2 regions of the Mesorhizobium sp. M7D.F.Ca.US.005.01.1.1 genome follow, and region 2 is predicted to be linked to the other one. Evidence: riboswitches for the same ligand, from Rfam matches in the RefSeq annotation. Region 2 holds a riboswitch; the other holds the start of a gene.
What was found. A riboswitch is a leader RNA that binds a small molecule or an ion and turns the genes downstream of it on or off. The one in region 2 is predicted to bind S-adenosylmethionine.
Positions count from the first base shown of each region.

Region 1 (8,942 bases), 2.2 Mb from region 2:
GCCATTCACGCAGGAGACGCTGGAGCGCGCCTTCTCGCTCGACTGGCCGCGCTACGAGCTGATCTTCTGCGTCGCCCATGCCGACGATCCGGTGGTCAGGCTGATAAACAGGACGATTGCCCGGTTTCCGAAGGTGCCGGCCCGGCTGCTGATCGGCGACGACCGCATCAGCGCCAATCCGAAGCTAAACAATTGCGTCAAGGGCTGGGAAGCGGCGCGCCACAATTGGGTTATCCTGGCCGATTCCAACGTGCTGATGCCGAGAGACTACGTCCAGCACCTCATGGCTGCCTGGCGGCCCGGCACCGGCCTTGTCTGCTCGACGCCGATCGGCTCGCGGCCGGCCGGCTTCTGGGCCGAGGTCGAATGCGCTTTCCTCAACACGCTGCAGGCACGCTGGCAATATGCCGGCGATGCGCTCGGCCTTGGCTTTGCCCAGGGCAAGAGCATGCTCTGGAACAAGCCGATGCTCGACGCCAATGGCGGCATTCGCGCGCTGGCCGCCGAGATCGCCGAGGATGCCGCCGCGACCAAGCTGGTGAACAGCCTCGGCCTGCGCGTCAATCTCGTCGCCGCGCCCTTCGAGCAGCCGCTCGGCCGGCGAACCTTTGACGAGATCTGGTCACGGCAGGCCCGCTGGGCGCGCCTGCGCCGCGTCACCTTCCCGCTGTTTTTCGCACCCGAAATCCTGACCGGCGCGGTGGTGCCGCTGGTGCTCGCGCTGATTGCGGCGGCAAGCGCCGGTATCAGCCTCTGGCCAACCGCCATCGCCGTGCTGGCGGCCTTCTATCTTCCCGAGTGCGCCCTGGCCTGGTCCAAGGGCTGGTACCTGTCGCCACGCATGGTTGCGGCGATCATGGCGCGCGACCTGATCCTGCCGGCGATGTGGGCGCGCGGCTGGCTCGGCGGTGCCGTCGACTGGCGCGGCAACGCGATGACCATCGGCACCAAGGCGGCCGAGCTGGAAGAGACGCCGTCCGGCGCCTGAAGGCCTCTTATCTGGCCTTCAGTGCCTGCGCGATGTCCTCAAGCAGATCGTCGGTATCTTCCAGGCCGACCGACAGCCTGAGCGTGCCCGGCCCGATGCCGAGCTCGGCGCGCGCCTCGTCACTCAGATTCTTGTGCGTCGTCGTCGCCGGGTGGGTGATCAGGCTCTTGGCGTCGCCGAGATTGTTGGAGATCAGCACGATGTCGAGCGCGTTCTGCAAGGCGAAGGCTGCCTGCTTGCCGCCCTTGACGTCGAGGCAGATCAGCGTCGAGCCGCCCGCCATCTGCTTCTTGACGATATCGGCCTGCGGGTGGTCGGCGCGCCCGGGATAGATGACACGGGCGATTTCCGGCCGCTCGGCCAGGAAATCCGCGATCTTGCCTGCGCTTTCCGTCTGCTGGCGCACACGCAGCGGCAGCGTCTCCAGGCCCTTGAGCAATGTCCAGGCGTTGAAGGGCGACAGGCTTGGACCGGTGTGGCGGAAATAATCGTGCAGGTTCTCGTCGATCCACTTCTTGTCCGACAGGATGACGCCACCGAGACAGCGCCCCTGGCCGTCAATGTGCTTGGTCGCCGAATAGACGACGATATGGGCGCCAAGCTGCAACGGCTTCTGCTGCAGCGGCGTGGCGAAGACGTTGTCGACAATCAGTCGCGCGCCGATCGAGTTGGCAAGCGAGGCGACGGCGGCGATATCGACCACTTCCAGCGTCGGGTTGGTCGGGCTTTCCAGGAAGAACAGCTTGGTGTTCGGCTTGACCGCCTTTTCCCAGTTGGCGATATCGGTGCCGTCGACCAGCGTCGCCTCGATGCCGTATCTCGGCGCCAGCGTCTCGACCACCCAGCGGCAGGAGCCGAACAGTGCACGCGCCGCCACGATATGGTCGCCGGCCTTGGCGCTGCACAGAAGGGCTGCCGTCACCGCGGCCATGCCAGACGCGGTGGCGCGCGCGTCTTCCGCGCCTTCGAGTGCGCACATGCGCTTCTCGAACATATCGACGGTCGGATTGGCATAGCGCGAATAGATGAAGCCCGGCTCCTCGCCCTTGAAGCGGGCTTCGGCGGCTTGCGCCGTTTCGTAGACATAGCCCTGGGTGAGGTAGATCGCCTCCGACGTTTCGCCGAAACCGGAACGCAGCGTTCCGCTGTGCACGAGTGCCGTCTGAGGCTTCCAGTTGCGCTTCTTGGTGCTCATCGCTCTTCTTCCAGACACAAAAAAACCGGCCGCGAAGTCGCAACCGGTCCATACGGCCTTGCGGCCCGACGGTCCTTTAGCGACTTGTTTAACGTGGCTGCAAGCCGACCGGCCAAATCACCACGGGATAACGACCCTTTAGACCCGCGCCACGCTTGCGTCAATTGCCGGCTTCATTAAGAGGTTTGTACCAGCGGCTAAGGAGCGGAGCCTTGCGGCAGACAGGCATTCTTCCCGATCAGGACATTTCAGCGCTGTTCCAGTGTGGCGCGCTGAAGTCGGCGCGCGCACTTGATGCCGACCAGATCCAGCCGGCCAGTCTTGATCTCAGGCTCGGCGACAAGGCCTGGCGGGTGCGTGCCTCCTTCCTGCCGGGTCCCAACCACAAGGTTTCGGAAAAGCTCGATAGGCTGAAGCTGCACGAGATCAATCTTGCCGAGGGCGCGGTGCTGGAGACCGGCTGCGTCTACATCGTGCCCTTGCTTGAAAGCCTGGCATTGCCGGCGGACATTTCGGCCTCGGCCAATCCGAAGAGTTCGACCGGGCGGCTCGACATCTTCACCCGCGTCATGACCGATCGCGGCCACGAGTTCGACAAGATCGCTGCCGGCTATCATGGGCCGCTCTATCTGGAGGTCAGCCCGCGCACCTTCCCGATCGTCGCTCGCACCGGTTCGCGTCTGTCGCAGATACGTTTCCGCACCGGCAATGCGCTGCTTTCGGAAGCCGAGCTGAATGAGTTGCATCGCGCGCAGATGCTGGTCGCCACCGAGCCGCCGAACATTTCCGGCGGCGGCATCGCGCTGTCGATCGACCTCAACGGCGATCAGAACGGGCTGGTCGGCTATCGCGGCAAGCATCACACCGGTCTTGTCGATGTCGACAAGCGCGCGGCACAGGAGGTCGTCGACTTCTGGGAGCCGATCCACAAGAGCGGCGCCGGCGAGCTGGTGCTCGATCCCGACGAGTTCTACATCCTCGTCAGCCAGGAGGCGGTGCATGTGCCGCCGCTCTACGCCGCCGAGATGACGCCCTTCGATCCGCTGGTCGGCGAATTCCGCGTCCACTATGCCGGCTTCTTCGATCCGGGCTTTGGCCATTCCGCGTCCGGTGGTACCGGCAGCCGCGCGGTGCTCGAAGTGCGCAGCCACGAAGTGCCGTTCATCCTCGACCATGGCCAGATTGTCGGCCGGCTGGTCTACGAGCACATGCTGAAGCGGCCGCAGGCGCTCTACGGCACCGATCTCGGCTCCAACTACCAGGCGCAGGGCCTGAAGCTGTCCAAGCATTTCCGCGCCGCGCGCTGAGCGCCTATCACCGTCAGGCAAAATACTTGCCTGTACTGGCTCGCCATGCTTGGCTGCCTTGCTGGTCGTCAAGATGCTGGCGTTCAAGGGGAACCAAGAAAATGCAGATTTCGAAATGGATCATGTCGGCAGCGGGTGCTGCCATGCTGGTGATGGCAGCCGGCTCGCTGTCGCAGGCGGTTGAGAAAATCAAGATCGGCACCGAGGGCGCCTATCCGCCGTTCAATACCATTACGGCCGATGGCAAGGTCGAAGGCTTCGATATCGACATCGCCAATGCGCTGTGCGCGCAAATGAAGGTCGAATGCGAGATCGTTACCCAGGACTGGGACGGCATCATTCCCGCTTTGCAGGCCAAGAAATTCGACGCCATCATTGCCTCGATGAGCATCACCGAGGAGCGCAAGAAGCAGGTCGCCTTCACCAACAAATATTATACGACACCGCTCGCTTTGGTGGCGCCGAAGGACAGCGATCTTACCTCGACCGAACCGGCGGCCCTTGCCGGCAAGACGGTCGGCGCCCAGGCTTCGACCACGCAGGCCGACTATGCCCAGAATAGCTACGGCAAGGCCGGTGCGGAGGCAAAACTCTACCCGACCCAGGAAGAGGCGATCACCGACCTGACCAACGGCCGGCTTGACGCCGTGATCTCGGACAAGTTCGTGCTGATGGACTGGCTGAAGAAGGCAAGCGACGGCTGTTGCAAGCTGGTCGGCGACGTCAAGGGTACGGAAACGCAAGCCGGCATTGCCGTTCGCCTGGAAGACACAGCACTTCGCGACAAGCTCAACGCGGCCATCGACGCGATCGTCGCCGACGGCACCTACAAGAAGATCCAGGCCAAGTATTTCGACTTCGATATTTATTGAGACGTTGAAGCTGCCAATCTCCCCCTCAAGGGGGAGATCACCCTTTCTACAGCGCCTTCACCGCCACCTTCACCGGCTGTTCGATCTCGAGCGGATTGCGCAGCGGCAGGCCGAAATCCTTGGCCTCGATCTCGAACACGTCGCCGGCCTCGGTCTTGATGCCGTCGGCGAAGGACAGCGTCGCCGTGCCGAACATGTGCACATGCACGTCGCCCGGCTGGCGGAAGGCTGCATATTTGAAATGGTGGTGTTCGAGATTGGCGATGGTGTGCGACATGTTCGCTTCACCGGACAGGAACGGCTTTTCCCATAGCACCTCGCTGTCGCGCAGGATGCGCGAGGTGCCGCGGATGTCGGACGGCAGGTCGCCGATCAGGATCTCCGGGCCGAACGAGGCGTTGCGCAGCTTGGAATGGGCGAGGAAGAGATAATTCACGCGCTCGGTGACGTGGTCGGAGAACTCGTTCGACAGCGTGAAGCCGACACGGAAGGGCGCGCCGTCATCACCGATGACATAGATGCCGGCCACCTCCGGCTCTTCGCCGGCGTCCTTGGCGAAAGCCGGTGACAGGAGTGCGGCACCTGGCGCCACCGCCATCGTGCCGTTGCCCTTGTAGAACCATTCCGGCTGCACGCCGATCTGGCCTTTCGCGGGCTTGCCGCCCTCCAGCCCCATGCGGAACATCTTCATGGAATCGGTCAGTTGCTCCTCGCCGTCGGCACTGAGCTTCTTGTGCATGGAATCGCGTGTCGCGGCCGAACCCAGATGCGTCAGTCCGGTGCCGGTCAGGTGCAGATGCGCCGGGTCGGGGTGGTTGATCGGCGACAGCAGCCGCCCCTTCTTGTAGGCCGCCTCGAGATCGACCGTCTCGCCAAGCCCCTTGCGTTCGATCAGCGCGACGAGGCCGACGCCGGTGCGGGCAGCCTCCATCGCCAGCGAATAGACGCTACGGGCGCCGTTGATGATCCGGGTCTTGCCGCCATTGCGGGCGACGACGCGGATGGTCTCGGCGTCGTCAAGGATCTGGGAGATCAGCATGATGAATCCTCTCTCATTTGCCTTGGCAGGGTTGCCAAAACGGCAAACCTTGCTCAGCGCGGCCGGGACGTCGTCCATGCCACGGTTGATATTCTCCGTTCGGATTGCGCTCGCGGGCCTGGTCCCTCAGGGAACTTCTTTACGCCGGTGGGTTTGCCGGCAGCGCCGCGATCGTATGCCTCCTGCTTGCCTCGACTAGAGCGGTTCACCGTTTCACGGAAACGGCGAACCGCCCTAACTCATTGTCTTGGCGCAATTCCGGGCGGAAAACCGTTTCACACTTTTCCTGGAATTGCTCTAAAGCCTGTTCAAGCCTTGTTCTTGTTGTAGACGTCGAAGATCACGGCGCCGAGCAGCACCAGGCCTTTGACCACCTGCTGCCAGTCGACATTGACGCCCATGATCGACATGCCGTTGTTCATCACGCCCATGATGAAGCCGCCGACCACCGCGCCGATGACCTGGCCGACACCGCCCATCGCCGAGGCGCCGCCGATGAAGACGGCGGCGATGACGTCGAGCTCGGAGCCGAGGCCCGCCGCCGGCACGGCCTGGCCGAGGCGCGCCGCGATGATCAGGCCGCCAAGCGCCGACAGCACGCCCATATTGATGAACACCATCAGCGTCAGCCGCTCGGTGTTGATGCCCGACAGTTGCGCCGCCTTGGCATTGCCACCCATCGCGTAGATACGGCGGCCGATGGTCATGCGCTTGGTGACAAAGACGAACAGCGAGATCAGCACGCCCATGACGAGAAGCACCACCGGCAGGCCTCTGTAGCTGGCGAACTCATAAACCAGGAACAGCGCCAGCGCGCTGGCGACCAGCGTCTTGATGACGAACAGGGGGAAGGGCTCGGCCTCATAGCCATGGCGTTCGCGCTTGCGTCGCGTCCTCACCCCGAAATAGGCATAGGCCAGCACGGCGATCAGACCGAGCACGATCGTCGTCATGTGCAGCGTCAGGCCGCTGCCCATGATGGTCTTACCGGCCGCATTGACCGTCGGCGGGATCAGCGTCAGCGGACCGATCACGTCCGGGATGAAGCCGGAGCTGAGCATTTTGAAGTCGTCCGGAAGCGGACCGACCGAGGATCCGCCGCCCAGCAGCGCTTGGCAGATGCCGCGGAAGATCAGCATGCCCGCCAGCGTGACGATGAAGCTCGGTATTCGGTGATAGGCGATCCAATAGCCTTGCGCCGCGCCGATCAGGCCGCCCACGATGAGGCAGACGATCGAAACCACCAGCGGATTGCTGAGCGGTCCGAGCTGCCAGATGACCATCATGTTTGCCGCCAGCGCGCCCACGAAGCCGGCGACCGATCCGACGCTGAGGTCGATATAGCCAGAAACGATGACCAGCAGCATGCCCAGCGCCATCACGATGATGAAGGAGTTCTGCTGCACCAGGTTGCTGAGGTTGACCGGCTTGAACAGCGTTCCCGACGTGGTGAACTGGAAGAACAGCATGATGACGATCAGCGCGATAATCAGACCGTATTCGCGCAGGTTCGTCGTCAGCGCCGAGACGGCGATGCGTGGACGCTGTTCTTCGGCGACGTTACCCTGCGGGGCGGGGGCGATTTCGGTGCTCATGCTGCTTTTCCTTCTCCCCGAACGATGGCGCGCATTATTTTTTCCTGGCTTGCTTCCGCCGCGGGCATTTCGCCCACCATGCGCCCTTCGTTCATGACATAGATGCGGTCGGTGATGCCGAGCAGTTCTGGCATTTCCGACGAAATGACCACGATCGCCTTACCTTCGGCGGCGAGGCGGGCGATGATTGTGTAGATTTCGTACTTGGCGCCGACATCGATGCCGCGCGTCGGCTCGTCAAGGATCAGCACTTCCGGGTCGGCGAACAGCCATTTCGACAGCACCACCTTCTGCTGGTTGCCGCCGGAAAGATTGCCGGTCATCTGATAGACGCTCGAAGCGCGGATATTGGTCTTCTTGCGATAGTCGTTGGCAACGGCGAGCTCGCGCATGTCGTCGATCACGCTGTGGCGCGAGACGCCGCCGAGGTTGGCCAGAGTGATATTGTGCTTGATATGGTCGATGAGGTTGAGGCCGTAGGTCTTGCGATCCTCGGTGACGTAGGCGATTCCGTGTTCGACCGCCCTGCTCACCGAGGAGACATCGATCGGCTTGCCCTTGAGCAGCACCTCGCCGGTGATGCGGCGGCCATAGGAGCGGCCGAAGATGCTCATGGCGAATTCGGTGCGGCCGGCGCCCATCAGCCCGGCAATGCCCACAACCTCGCCCTTGCGCACATTGATGTCGATGCCCTTGATCACTTGCCGGTCGGCATGGAGCGGATGATAGACCGACCAGTTCCTTACTTCGAACACGACCTCGCCGATATCGGGCTCGCGCGGCGGATAGCGGTCGTCGAGCGAACGACCGACCATCGAGGTGATGATGCGGTCTTCCGAGATGTCCTTCTTGGCCAGTGTCTCGATGGTGCGCCCGTCACGGATGACGGTGACCTTGTCGGCGACCCGGTTCACCTCGTTGAGCTTGTGCGAGATCAGGATCGAGGTCATGCCTTGCCGCTTGAATTCGAGCAGCAGGTCGAGCAGCGCCTGGCTGTCCTTCTCGCTGAGCGACGCCGTTGGCTCGTCGAGGATCAGCAGCTTGACTTCCTTGCTCAGCGCCTTGGCGATCTCGACCAGCTGCTGCTTGCCGACGCCGATATTGGTGATCAGCGTCTTGGGGTCCTCCTTGAGGCCCACCTTCTTCAACAGGGCGCTGGTGCGCGCTTCGTTAGCATTCCAGTCGATGACGCCGTATCTGGCGTGCTCGTTGCCGAGGAAAATGTTTTCGGCGATCGACAGCATCGGCACCAGGGCAAGCTCCTGGTGGATGATGACGATGCCCTTGTGTTCGCTGTCATGGATGCCTTTGAAGTGACATTCCTGGCCCTGAAAGATGATCTGGCCGTCATAAGTGCCTGTGGGATAGACGCCCGACAGCACCTTCATCAGCGTCGACTTGCCGGCGCCGTTCTCGCCGACCACGGCATGAATCTCGCCTTCCTCGACGCTGAGGTTGACGTTCGACAGCGCCTTCACGCCGGGGAACGTCTTGGTGATGTCGCGCATCTCCAAAATCGTCGAAGCCATAAGGGATACTGCTCCTCCCAATTCCGGACAATGCCGGTGGGCTAGTATGCGAATTTTGGATTCGCCGCGCTAGCAAAAAGGGGCCCCGCTGTACGCGGGACCCCAGGCTTTTGCAATGCGATTACTTCAGGTCTTCGGCCTTGATGTAGCCGGAGTCGACGACCAGTGCCTGGTAGTTCGACTTGTCGACCTCATGCGGCGTCAAGAGGATCGAGGGGACAACCTTGACGTCGTTGTTGTAGGTCTTGGTGTCGAGGCCGTCCGGCTTGCCGCCCGACAGCACCTTGTCGACCAGACCGACAGTGGCCTTGGCCAGTTCGCGGGTGTCCTTGAACACGGTCGAGTACTGCTCGCCCGAGATGATCAGCTTGACCGAAGCGGTCTCGGCGTCCTGGCCGGTGACGACCGGCCACGGCT
Region 1 is NZ_CP034453.1:1,855,163-1,864,104, forward strand. It holds gene EJ076_RS08870 (ceramide glucosyltransferase) at 1-988, shown strand, start outside; gene EJ076_RS08875 (O-succinylhomoserine sulfhydrylase) at 996-2,183, opposite strand; SAM riboswitch at 2,240-2,317, opposite strand; gene EJ076_RS08880 (2'-deoxycytidine 5'-triphosphate deaminase) at 2,396-3,490, shown strand; gene EJ076_RS08885 (ABC transporter substrate-binding protein) at 3,592-4,362, shown strand; gene araD1 (AraD1 family protein) at 4,409-5,401, opposite strand; gene mmsB (multiple monosaccharide ABC transporter permease) at 5,710-6,996, opposite strand; gene mmsA (multiple monosaccharide ABC transporter ATP-binding protein) at 6,993-8,525, opposite strand; gene chvE (multiple monosaccharide ABC transporter substrate-binding protein) at 8,647-8,942, opposite strand, start outside.
Region 1: it holds a riboswitch for S-adenosylmethionine, as region 2 does, so the genes downstream of both, EJ076_RS08875 (O-succinylhomoserine sulfhydrylase) here and EJ076_RS33065 (homoserine O-acetyltransferase) in region 2, are expected to answer to the same signal.

Region 2 (8,942 bases):
AGAAACCCAGCCAGCCATGTTGGGCGCGAAGCTTCGGCGGCACGTGCTGCCAAGGGCGGGGCCGTGGCGATCTTGAAGGCGAGATAGAGGATGTAGGCGGCGGACGCGACGGCCAGCAACGGCGCCAGCTTCGGCATCGACGCGAGCACCGCCATGACCCCCGTCGCGACGACCAAAAGCACGGCGATCGTGCCCAGGATGATCCCCCAGGCATAGCCCAGCGAATGGCGCAAACCGAACGCCGCGCCGACGACGGTGACGCTTATCGTTGCCGGTCCCGGGCTGCCCATGACGACGGCAGAGGCAAGCACCAGAGCGAGCAGCTGACGCCAAAGGTCCGGCTGCGAAAGAAGCGGCTCAGTCATCTCACCCTCTGCCTTGCCCCGTGCGACGGAGGCTATGGCAAGACAAGAGGGTCGTCTTGGACGTTCGTGCGAGGAGCGGCCGCCGAAAACCTCAGCCGCTCGCTCTGTCGAGTTCGGCCATGTCGGCAGCGCTCAGCTTCAGGGACGCCGCCTTGATCAGGCTGTCCATCTGCTCGGGCTTGGTGGCGCTGGCGATCGGTGCGGTGACGCCCGGCCGCGCGATTGCCCAGGCAAGCGCCACCTCCGCCTGCTTGGCCGAATGCCTGGTCGACACCGCGTCGAGTGCGGCAAGGATGCGCATGCCGCGCGCGTTGAGGTAGTCTTTCACCCCACCGCCACGCGGGCTTTGACCGAGATCGGCCTCGCTGCGGTATTTGCCGCTGAGAAAACCCTTGGCCAGGCTGAAATAGGTGATGACGCCGATGTCTTCGGCCACGCACAGATCGCGCAGCGGCCCGTCAAAGGACGAGCGATCGTAGAGATTGTATTCCGGCTGCAGCACCTCGTAGCGCGGCAGGCTTCGCAGGCTCGCCACATCAAGCGCGGCACGCAACTGGCCGGCGTCGAGGTTCGAGCAGCCGGCATAGCGGATCTTGCCCTTGGCGAGCAGCTTCTCATAGGCGCCAAGGGTTTCCTCATAGGGCGTCGTCGGGTCCGGCCAATGCGACAGATAGAGGTCGATGACATCGGTCTGCAGCCGCTTCAGCGATGCATCTACGGCCTTTTCGATGTAGGCGGCGGACAGGTCCTTGTGTCCTTGCCCCATATCCGAACCGACCTTGGTGATCACCACGACCTTGTCACGATTGCCACGGTCTTTCATCCACTTGCCGATGATGGTTTCCGACTCACCGCCCTTGTGGCCAGAGACCCAGCGCGAATAGGCGTCCGCCGTATCGATAGCGTTGAGGCCGGCCCCGACGAAGCGGTCGAGCAGGTCGAACGAGGTTTTCTCGTCGGCGGTCCAGCCGAAGACATTGCCGCCCAGAACCAGCGGCGCGATGGACAGGTCGGTGCGACCGAGACGGCGTTTCTGCAAGGCGTATCTCCAGGATGATTGGGGTGGGCGAATGCGGCCCACTGGCTGAGGTTCGAAGCCTAACTAGGTCTTGCCTGATCGAGGTCAAAGGCCTGGCCGCCTTTTTCCGCAGAGCCAGCTTCACAAAGGCGCGACCTGCCTGGCGACATCCTCCAGCCAGTGGTCGCGGATGCCCAGCGCCTTGAGATGCTCCAGCGTGCTGAGCACATAGTCCTCGTTGATGCCGGATTGGCCGACGGCACCGCGCACCACCGCCGCCGCATGTGCCGCATCGAGCGCGCCGGCATATTGCTCGTGCTGGCGGTCGACGATGTAGGTCACCGCTTCGACCGTGCGGCCGCTGTCGAGGCGAACCTTGAGCATACGCTCGAGATAGACATTGGTGACCAGCTCGCGCTCGCGCAGATAGGTGATGACCTCGTCGCGCAAGCCGCCGGGAACGCGGAACGCCAGGCCGATGCAGGAGCCGCCGCGGTCGAGGCCGAGTACCAGCCCCGGTCGTTCACGCGTGCCGCGATGCACGAAGGAATAGACGCAGAGCGACCGGCGATAGCCGTGCAGACGGGCGCGTTGTGTCTCGACATGCGCGAAACCCGGCCGCCAAATCAGCGAACCATAGCCAAACACCCAAAAATCGCCCATATCGCCGCGCCTGATTGCAAAAGAATGGCAGCACCACAGGGAATCGGTGTTTTTTCCGCCCTTCTCTGTCTACCTATTCGTCTCTGTCTACCTGTTGTTGGCGGAATCGACTGTCCGTCCGCAACACCCTTGCGTTAACGAGAGCCAAAGCATGACGTCAAGTGACGAACGCCAGCCGAGTAACAACGGTCGCCGCCTGTTCTGGCTTGCAGCGTTCATCGTCGTGCTGTTCGCCATCTACAGCGGCGGCTGGTTCTATCTGGCTGACCGGGTGAGGACCGAGGCCGACAAGGCGGTCGCCACGCTGAACAAGACTGGCGTCGAAGCCGGCTGCGCCAACCTGCAGGTCAGCGGCTATCCCCTGAGCTTTAGCGTCTCCTGCGACAACCTGGCCTACGAGGACGATGCCAAAAACATCGCCGCTTCGGCCGGCAGCTTCAACGCAGCCGCCCAGATCATCCAGCCTCTGTCACCGGTAGCCAATCTGCGCGGTCCGCTCAGGACCTCCGTTCCGGACATGGTGCCGCTCTGGATCGACTGGGACAATCTGCAAGCCAACGTCAAATTGTGGTGGCCGCTACCGCAGCGGATTTCTCTGGAGGCGGAGGGCCTGTCCGGCCAGACCGATCCAGCCGACGACACCGATCCGATGCAACTGTTCAGCGCCGGCAAGGCATCAGGTCAGTTGCAGCCGAACGGCGGAGATATCGACTATATCGGCAGTTTTGGCGATCTCGAGATGGATCCCGACGCGATCGGCGGGCGCGTGCTGCCGGCGCTCGATGCCAGCGGCGACGTCACGCTGAAGAACGGCGTCGCGCTGATCGGCACGCAAGTGAAAAGCCTGCGCGGCCAGGCGATCGAAATCCGCAACCTCGACCTGTCGTCGGGCACGGCGCGCATCACCGTTTCGGGACCGCTGTCGGTCGATGCCGAGGGCCTTATCAACGCCGATCTGATGATCAGGCTGAAGGATCCGAAGGCGGTGGCGGCGATCCTCGGCGCCGCCATACCCGAGCAGAAAAGCCAGATCGAGCAGGGCTTTGCTGCCTTGGCGGTGCTCGGCAACGAACCGTCGATGCCGCTGAAGGTGGTCAAGGGCAAGGCCTCGCTCGGCTTCATTCCGCTGGGCAAGATCAAGCCGGTGGAATAGCGTTGCCATGGCAAGACCCGTGAGGTTGCTGAGTGTTGGCGCACTGACGTTGGACACCATCCTGCGTGTCGAGACACTGCCCATGCATCAAGGAAAGTTCATCGCCTCCGACGGCGTCCAGATCGCCTCGGGCATGGCGACGAGCGCTGCCTGCGCGGCCCACCGCCTGGGCGCCGAGGTATCGCTGTGGGCGAGTGCCGGCGACGATGCCGTCGCCGACCAGCTCATCGCCGGCATCGAGGCCGAGGGCGTCGATTGCACCTTTGTGCGCCGCGTCAGAGGCGCCCGCTCGGCGCTGGCCTCGATCCTGGTCGACGCGCATGGCGAGCGCATCATCGTGCCGTTCTATGACAGACTTGCCCAGGCCGATCCCGAAGCCTTGCCGGTCGCTGACCTCATGGCATTCGACGCCGTACTGGTCGATGTCCGCTGGCCGGGTGCGGCAGCACTTGCCCTGAAGGCGGCCCGCGCCATGGGCCGTCCGGCGATCCTCGATGCCGACACCGCACGGCTGGAGGTCCTGGAACAGCTGTTGCCGCTCGCCACGCACATCGTCGCTTCGGAGCCGGCGGCGCGCATTGTCTGCGGCCAGGCGCTCGATCCGGAAACGGCTTGCGCCGATCTCGCCAGCCGCACCGACGCCTTTGTCGCGGTGACCGGCGGCGCGGCGGGGAGCTGGTGGCACGACCGTTCCGCAGGCTGTGTACGCCATGTCGCGGCGCCGAAAATCAAGGCCGTCGACACGTTGGCCGCCGGCGATGTCTTTCACGGCGCCTTCGCCGTCGGGCTGGCGGAAGCCATGCCGGTCGAGCAGGCTTTGCGCTTTGCCAGTGCGGCCGCCGCGCTCAAATGCCTGCGCTTCGGCGGCAGGCTGGGCGCGCCGGACCGCGCCGAGACTCTGGCCATGGTCGCTGCGATCTGGCCGACATCCCGACAAGGCTAAGGGAGCTGAGATTCAGGTCCCTTTAGGGTGCTCGACCGCCTGACGGCCAAAATCGGGCACGTCGATGTCCTGGCCGGCCTCGATGATCGAGCGGCGCACGGCGCGGGTGCGGGTGAACAGGTCGAAGAGTTTTTCGCCATCGCCCCAGCGGATCGCGCGTTGCAGCGACGCCAGATCTTCCGAGAACCGCGCCAGCATTTCGAGGATGGCGTCCTTGTTGTGCAGGCACACGTCGCGCCACATGGTCGGGTCGGAAGCGGCAAGGCGGGTGAAGTCGCGAAAGCCCGAAGCCGAATATTTGATCACTTCGGATTTGGTCACCGACTGCAGATCATCGGCGGTGCCGACGATGTTGTAGGCGATGATGTGCGGCAAATGCGAGACGATGGCCAGCGTCATGTCGTGATGCTGAGGGTCCATCGTGTCGATGTTGGCGCCGCAGCGCCGCCAGAATTCCGACAGCCTCTCCAGCGCGTCCGGATCGGTGTCGGGCACCGGCGTGAAGATGCACCAGCGATTGTCGAACAGGTCGGCGAAACCGGCATCGGGGCCGGATTTTTCAGTGCCCGCCAGTGGGTGACCGGGAATGAAATGGACGCCGGCCGGCACATAAGGCTGCATCTGCGCGATGACCGATGCCTTGGTCGAGCCGACATCGGTGAGGATCGCGCCCGGCTTCAGCGCCGGCGCGATTTCCTCGGCGACCGCGCCGGATGAGCCAACCGGCACCGAGACGATGACCAGATCGGCATCGCGGACCGCTTCTCTCGCATCGGTCGTGTAGGAATCACCCAGCCCAAGCTCCTCAGCCCGCGCCAGCGTCGCGGCGCTGCGGGTGGAAATGGCGACGTGACGGGCGAGGCCCTCGCGGCGGATGACGCGGGCCAGCGACGAGCCGATCAGGCCGATGCCGACCAGCGCAATCTTTTCAAACATCGGTGATGTCATGGTGTTCTAGCTTTTCAGGAATGTCGTGAGAGCGGCGACAACGCCGCGATTGGCCTCTTCGGTGCCGATGGTCATGCGCAGCGCGTTGGGAAAGCCATAGCCGGAAACGCGCCGCAAGATATAGCCGCGCGCGGTCAGATAGTCGTCCGCCGCCGCTGCGGAGTGTTTCTGGTCATCGGGAAAATGGATGAGGACGAAATTGCCGACACTGGGCGTCACCCGCAACCCAAGCCCCGTCATCTGTTCGCTGACCCAGGCCAGCCAGGTCTCGTTATGCGCGACGCTGCGCTCGACATGGGCGCGGTCGCGGATCGCCGCGATGCCGGCCTCGATCGCCGTTGCGTTGACGTTGAAGGGGCCGCGCACGCGGTTGACGGCGTCGACGATGTGCGTCGGCGCGTACATCCAGCCGATCCGCGCACCACCAAGGCCGATCTTGGAGAAGGTACGGGTCATCACGACGTTCTCGGCGCTACCGACCAGTTCGATGCCGGCTTCATAGTCGTTGCGGCGGACATATTCGGCGTATGCCGCGTCGAGCACCAGCAGCACATGCCTGGGCAGGCCGGCATGCAGGCGGCGCACCTCCTGGAACGGCACATAGGTGCCGGTCGGATTGTTGGGATTGGCGAGGAACACGATTTTCGTGCGCGGCGTGACGGCGGCCAGGATAGCATCGATGTCGGCGCGCTCGTTGGTCTCCTTGACCGGTACCGGGACGGCACCTGCCGACTGGATATAGATCTTGTAGACCATGAAGGCGTGTTCGGTGAAGATCGCCTCGTCACCGGGCGCCAGATAGGTCTGCGCCAGCAGGCCGAGGATCTCGTCGGAACCGTTGGAACAGATGATGTTCTGTGCGTTGAGGCCATGCACCTCGGCGATGGCTTCGCGCAGCCGCCTGGCGGTGCCGTCGGGATAGATGTCGAGCTTTCCGGCAATCTCCCGCGCGGCTTCGATCGCCTTTGGCGAGGGCCCCAGCGGATTCTCGTTCGAAGACAGCTTGTAGACCTTGGTAACGCCGGCCGGCGCCGTGCTCTTGCCCGGCACATAGGCGTCGATGTCCATGATGCCCGCGCGCGGGGTTGGACGTGCCTGATCCGGTGTCTGCTTCATTTCGAGATATCCATCGAGAAAGCTCCGCAGGAGCCGCAGCGGAAATACAAGCCATGACCGGCAATGTCGAGAGGTGGCGGTGGTGCCAGTGGCCGGCATTGACGGCAAGGCGGGCGAGTTCTAGAAGAGTAGCGACAGTTCCGTGGTGATTTGGCCGGTCGGCTTGCAGCCACGTTAAACAATTCGCTAAAGGGCCGTTTGCGTGACGTAACCGGCTTTGCGAAGGCAATGCCGGTTTTTTATTGTCCGCGACCGGGCGGATGAGCGCATCGGCCCGAAAATCGGCAGCGATTTTTCGAAAAGCACGATGCGGAAGGGTAGAGAGACATGATGGCCGCTCTGCGTGCTCGCAAAACCAACAACGAGGCCGACCAGCCGTCGAGCCCGGTGTTGCGTTTTGGACCTGACAAGCCGCTCAAGCTCGACGCCGGCACGCTGCTGTCGCCGTTCCAAATCGCCTACCAGACCTATGGCACGCTCAATGACGCCCGTTCCAATGCCATCCTCGTCTGCCACGCGCTGACCGGCGACCAGCATGTCGCCAACACCAATCCCGTAACCGGCAAGCCGGGCTGGTGGGAAGTGCTGATCGGCCCGGGCAAGATCATCGACACCAACCGCTTCTTCGTCATCTGCTCAAACGTCATCGGCGGCTGCCTGGGCTCCACCGGCCCGGCCTCGACCAATCCCGCCACCGGCAAGCCCTATGGGCTCGACCTGCCGATCATCACCATCCGCGACATGGTGCGCGCGCAGCAGATGCTGATCGACCATTTCGGCATCGAGAAACTGTTTTGCGTGCTCGGCGGCTCGATGGGCGGCATGCAGGTGCTGGAATGGGCGTCGAGCTATCCGGAGCGCGTCTTCTCGGCGCTGCCGATCGCCACCGGCGCGCGCCATTCCTCACAGAACATCGCCTTCCACGAGGTCGGTAGGCAAGCTGTCATGGCCGATCCGGACTGGCATGGCGGCAAATATTTCGAGCACGGCAAACGCCCGGAAAAGGGCCTGGCGGTAGCGCGCATGGCCGCCCACATCACCTATCTGTCGGAAGCCGCCCTGCACCGGAAGTTCGGCCGCAATCTGCAGGATCGCGAAGCGCTGACCTTCGGCTTCGACGCCGACTTCCAGATCGAAAGCTATCTGCGCCACCAGGGCATGACCTTCGTCGATCGCTTCGACGCCAATTCCTACCTCTACATGACGCGGTCGATGGACTATTTCGACCTCGCCGCCGATCATGGCGGTCGGTTGGCCGATGCCTTCGCCGGCACGAAAACCCGCTTCTGCCTGGTGTCCTTCACCTCGGACTGGCTGTTCCCGACCGAGGAAAGCCGCTCGATCGTGCATGCGCTCAACGCGGCCGGCGCGTCGGTATCCTTCGTCGAGATCGAAACCGACCGCGGCCACGATGCCTTCCTGCTCGACGAGCCGGAACTGTTTGCCGCCATCAACGGCTTCATCGGATCGGCGGCCCGGGCGAGAGGGCTCAGCGCATGACCCCGAAAAATTGCAGACTTTTCGGATCGGGATCATGCGCCAGGCAGGAGGCGAAGCCATGAGTGTCAACCGCGACCAGCGCGTCGACCTCGAGGTCGTCGCCAACCTCATCCCACCGCAGTCGCGCGTGCTCGACGTCGGTTCGGGCGACGGCTCGCTGCTCGAACTGCTGCAGGACACCAAACAGGTCGACGGTCGTGGACTGGAGCTGTCGCAGCGCGGCGTCAACGAATGCGTGGCGCGCGGCCTCTCGGTCATCCAGGGCGATGCCGACAAGGACCTCGAATTCTATCCCGACAAGGGCTTTGACTTCGTCGTCCTGTCGCAGACGCTGCAGGCAACCCGCAATCCGAAGCTGGTGCTCGACGAACTGCTCAGGATTGGCAACCGCGCCATCGTGTCCTTCCCCAATTTCGGCCATTGGCGGGTGCGCCTGTCGCTGTTCATCCAGGGCCGCATGCCGGTGACCAAGGACCTGCCCTATTCCTGGTACGACACGCCCAACATCCACTTCTGCACCATCCGCGATTTCGTCAATCTGTGCGACGAGCTCGGCGCGACCGTGGAGAAGGCGACGGCGCTCGACGCCAATGGCCAGAAGATCGGCCTGTCGATGCCGTGGTGGTTCTGGAATTTCTTCGGCCAGCAGGCAGTGTTCTTGCTGAAACGGTAGCTGTGTTCGCCATGCATCTCTTTCGTAGGCGCCCTTTGCCTGTTGAAGTCCCTTCCGACATCCTGGCTGGGTTAAAAGCCGGGATTCTCATCTGCACCTCACCACGCAGTGGCAGCAACCATCTCGCCGGGTTGATGGCAACCGCCGGGCTTGGCAATCCTCTGGAATGGTTCGGCGGCCGCCGTGTTCTCGAATTGCCGAACTATCCTCGCGATCCCCGTGCTCAGGTTTTGCGTGCATTAAAGGATGGGCGATCTCCCTCCGGAATTTATGCAGTCAAACTCTTTGCAAGCCAGTTTTCCCAGGTGGCCAAGACTGTGGACCTCCCAGCCAGCCTTCCAGGACTGCGCTATGTCCGCTTAACCCGCCGCGATCTCCTTGGTCAGGCAATTTCTTGGGCACGCGCTCGTCAGACCGGTCGATTTCGCTCCACTGAGGCTGCTCAGAACTCACCACGCTATGACGGCGCGGCGATCGCGGAGGCGCTTGAAAAAATCATGCTGGAAAATCTGGCCTGGGACATTTGGCTAGCAAGAAACGGATTGTCTTTCCTGTCATTGACA
Region 2 is NZ_CP034453.1:6,803,842-6,812,783, forward strand. It holds gene EJ076_RS33030 (LysE family translocator) at 1-365, opposite strand, end outside; gene EJ076_RS33035 (aldo/keto reductase) at 457-1,404, opposite strand; gene EJ076_RS33040 (gamma-glutamylcyclotransferase) at 1,525-2,046, opposite strand; gene EJ076_RS33045 (DUF2125 domain-containing protein) at 2,198-3,199, shown strand; gene EJ076_RS33050 (sugar kinase) at 3,207-4,142, shown strand; gene EJ076_RS33055 (prephenate/arogenate dehydrogenase family protein) at 4,155-5,090, opposite strand; gene hisC (histidinol-phosphate transaminase) at 5,097-6,206, opposite strand; SAM riboswitch at 6,339-6,416, shown strand; gene EJ076_RS33065 (homoserine O-acetyltransferase) at 6,537-7,706, shown strand; gene metW (methionine biosynthesis protein MetW) at 7,765-8,379, shown strand; gene EJ076_RS33075 (Stf0 family sulfotransferase) at 8,328-8,942, shown strand, end outside.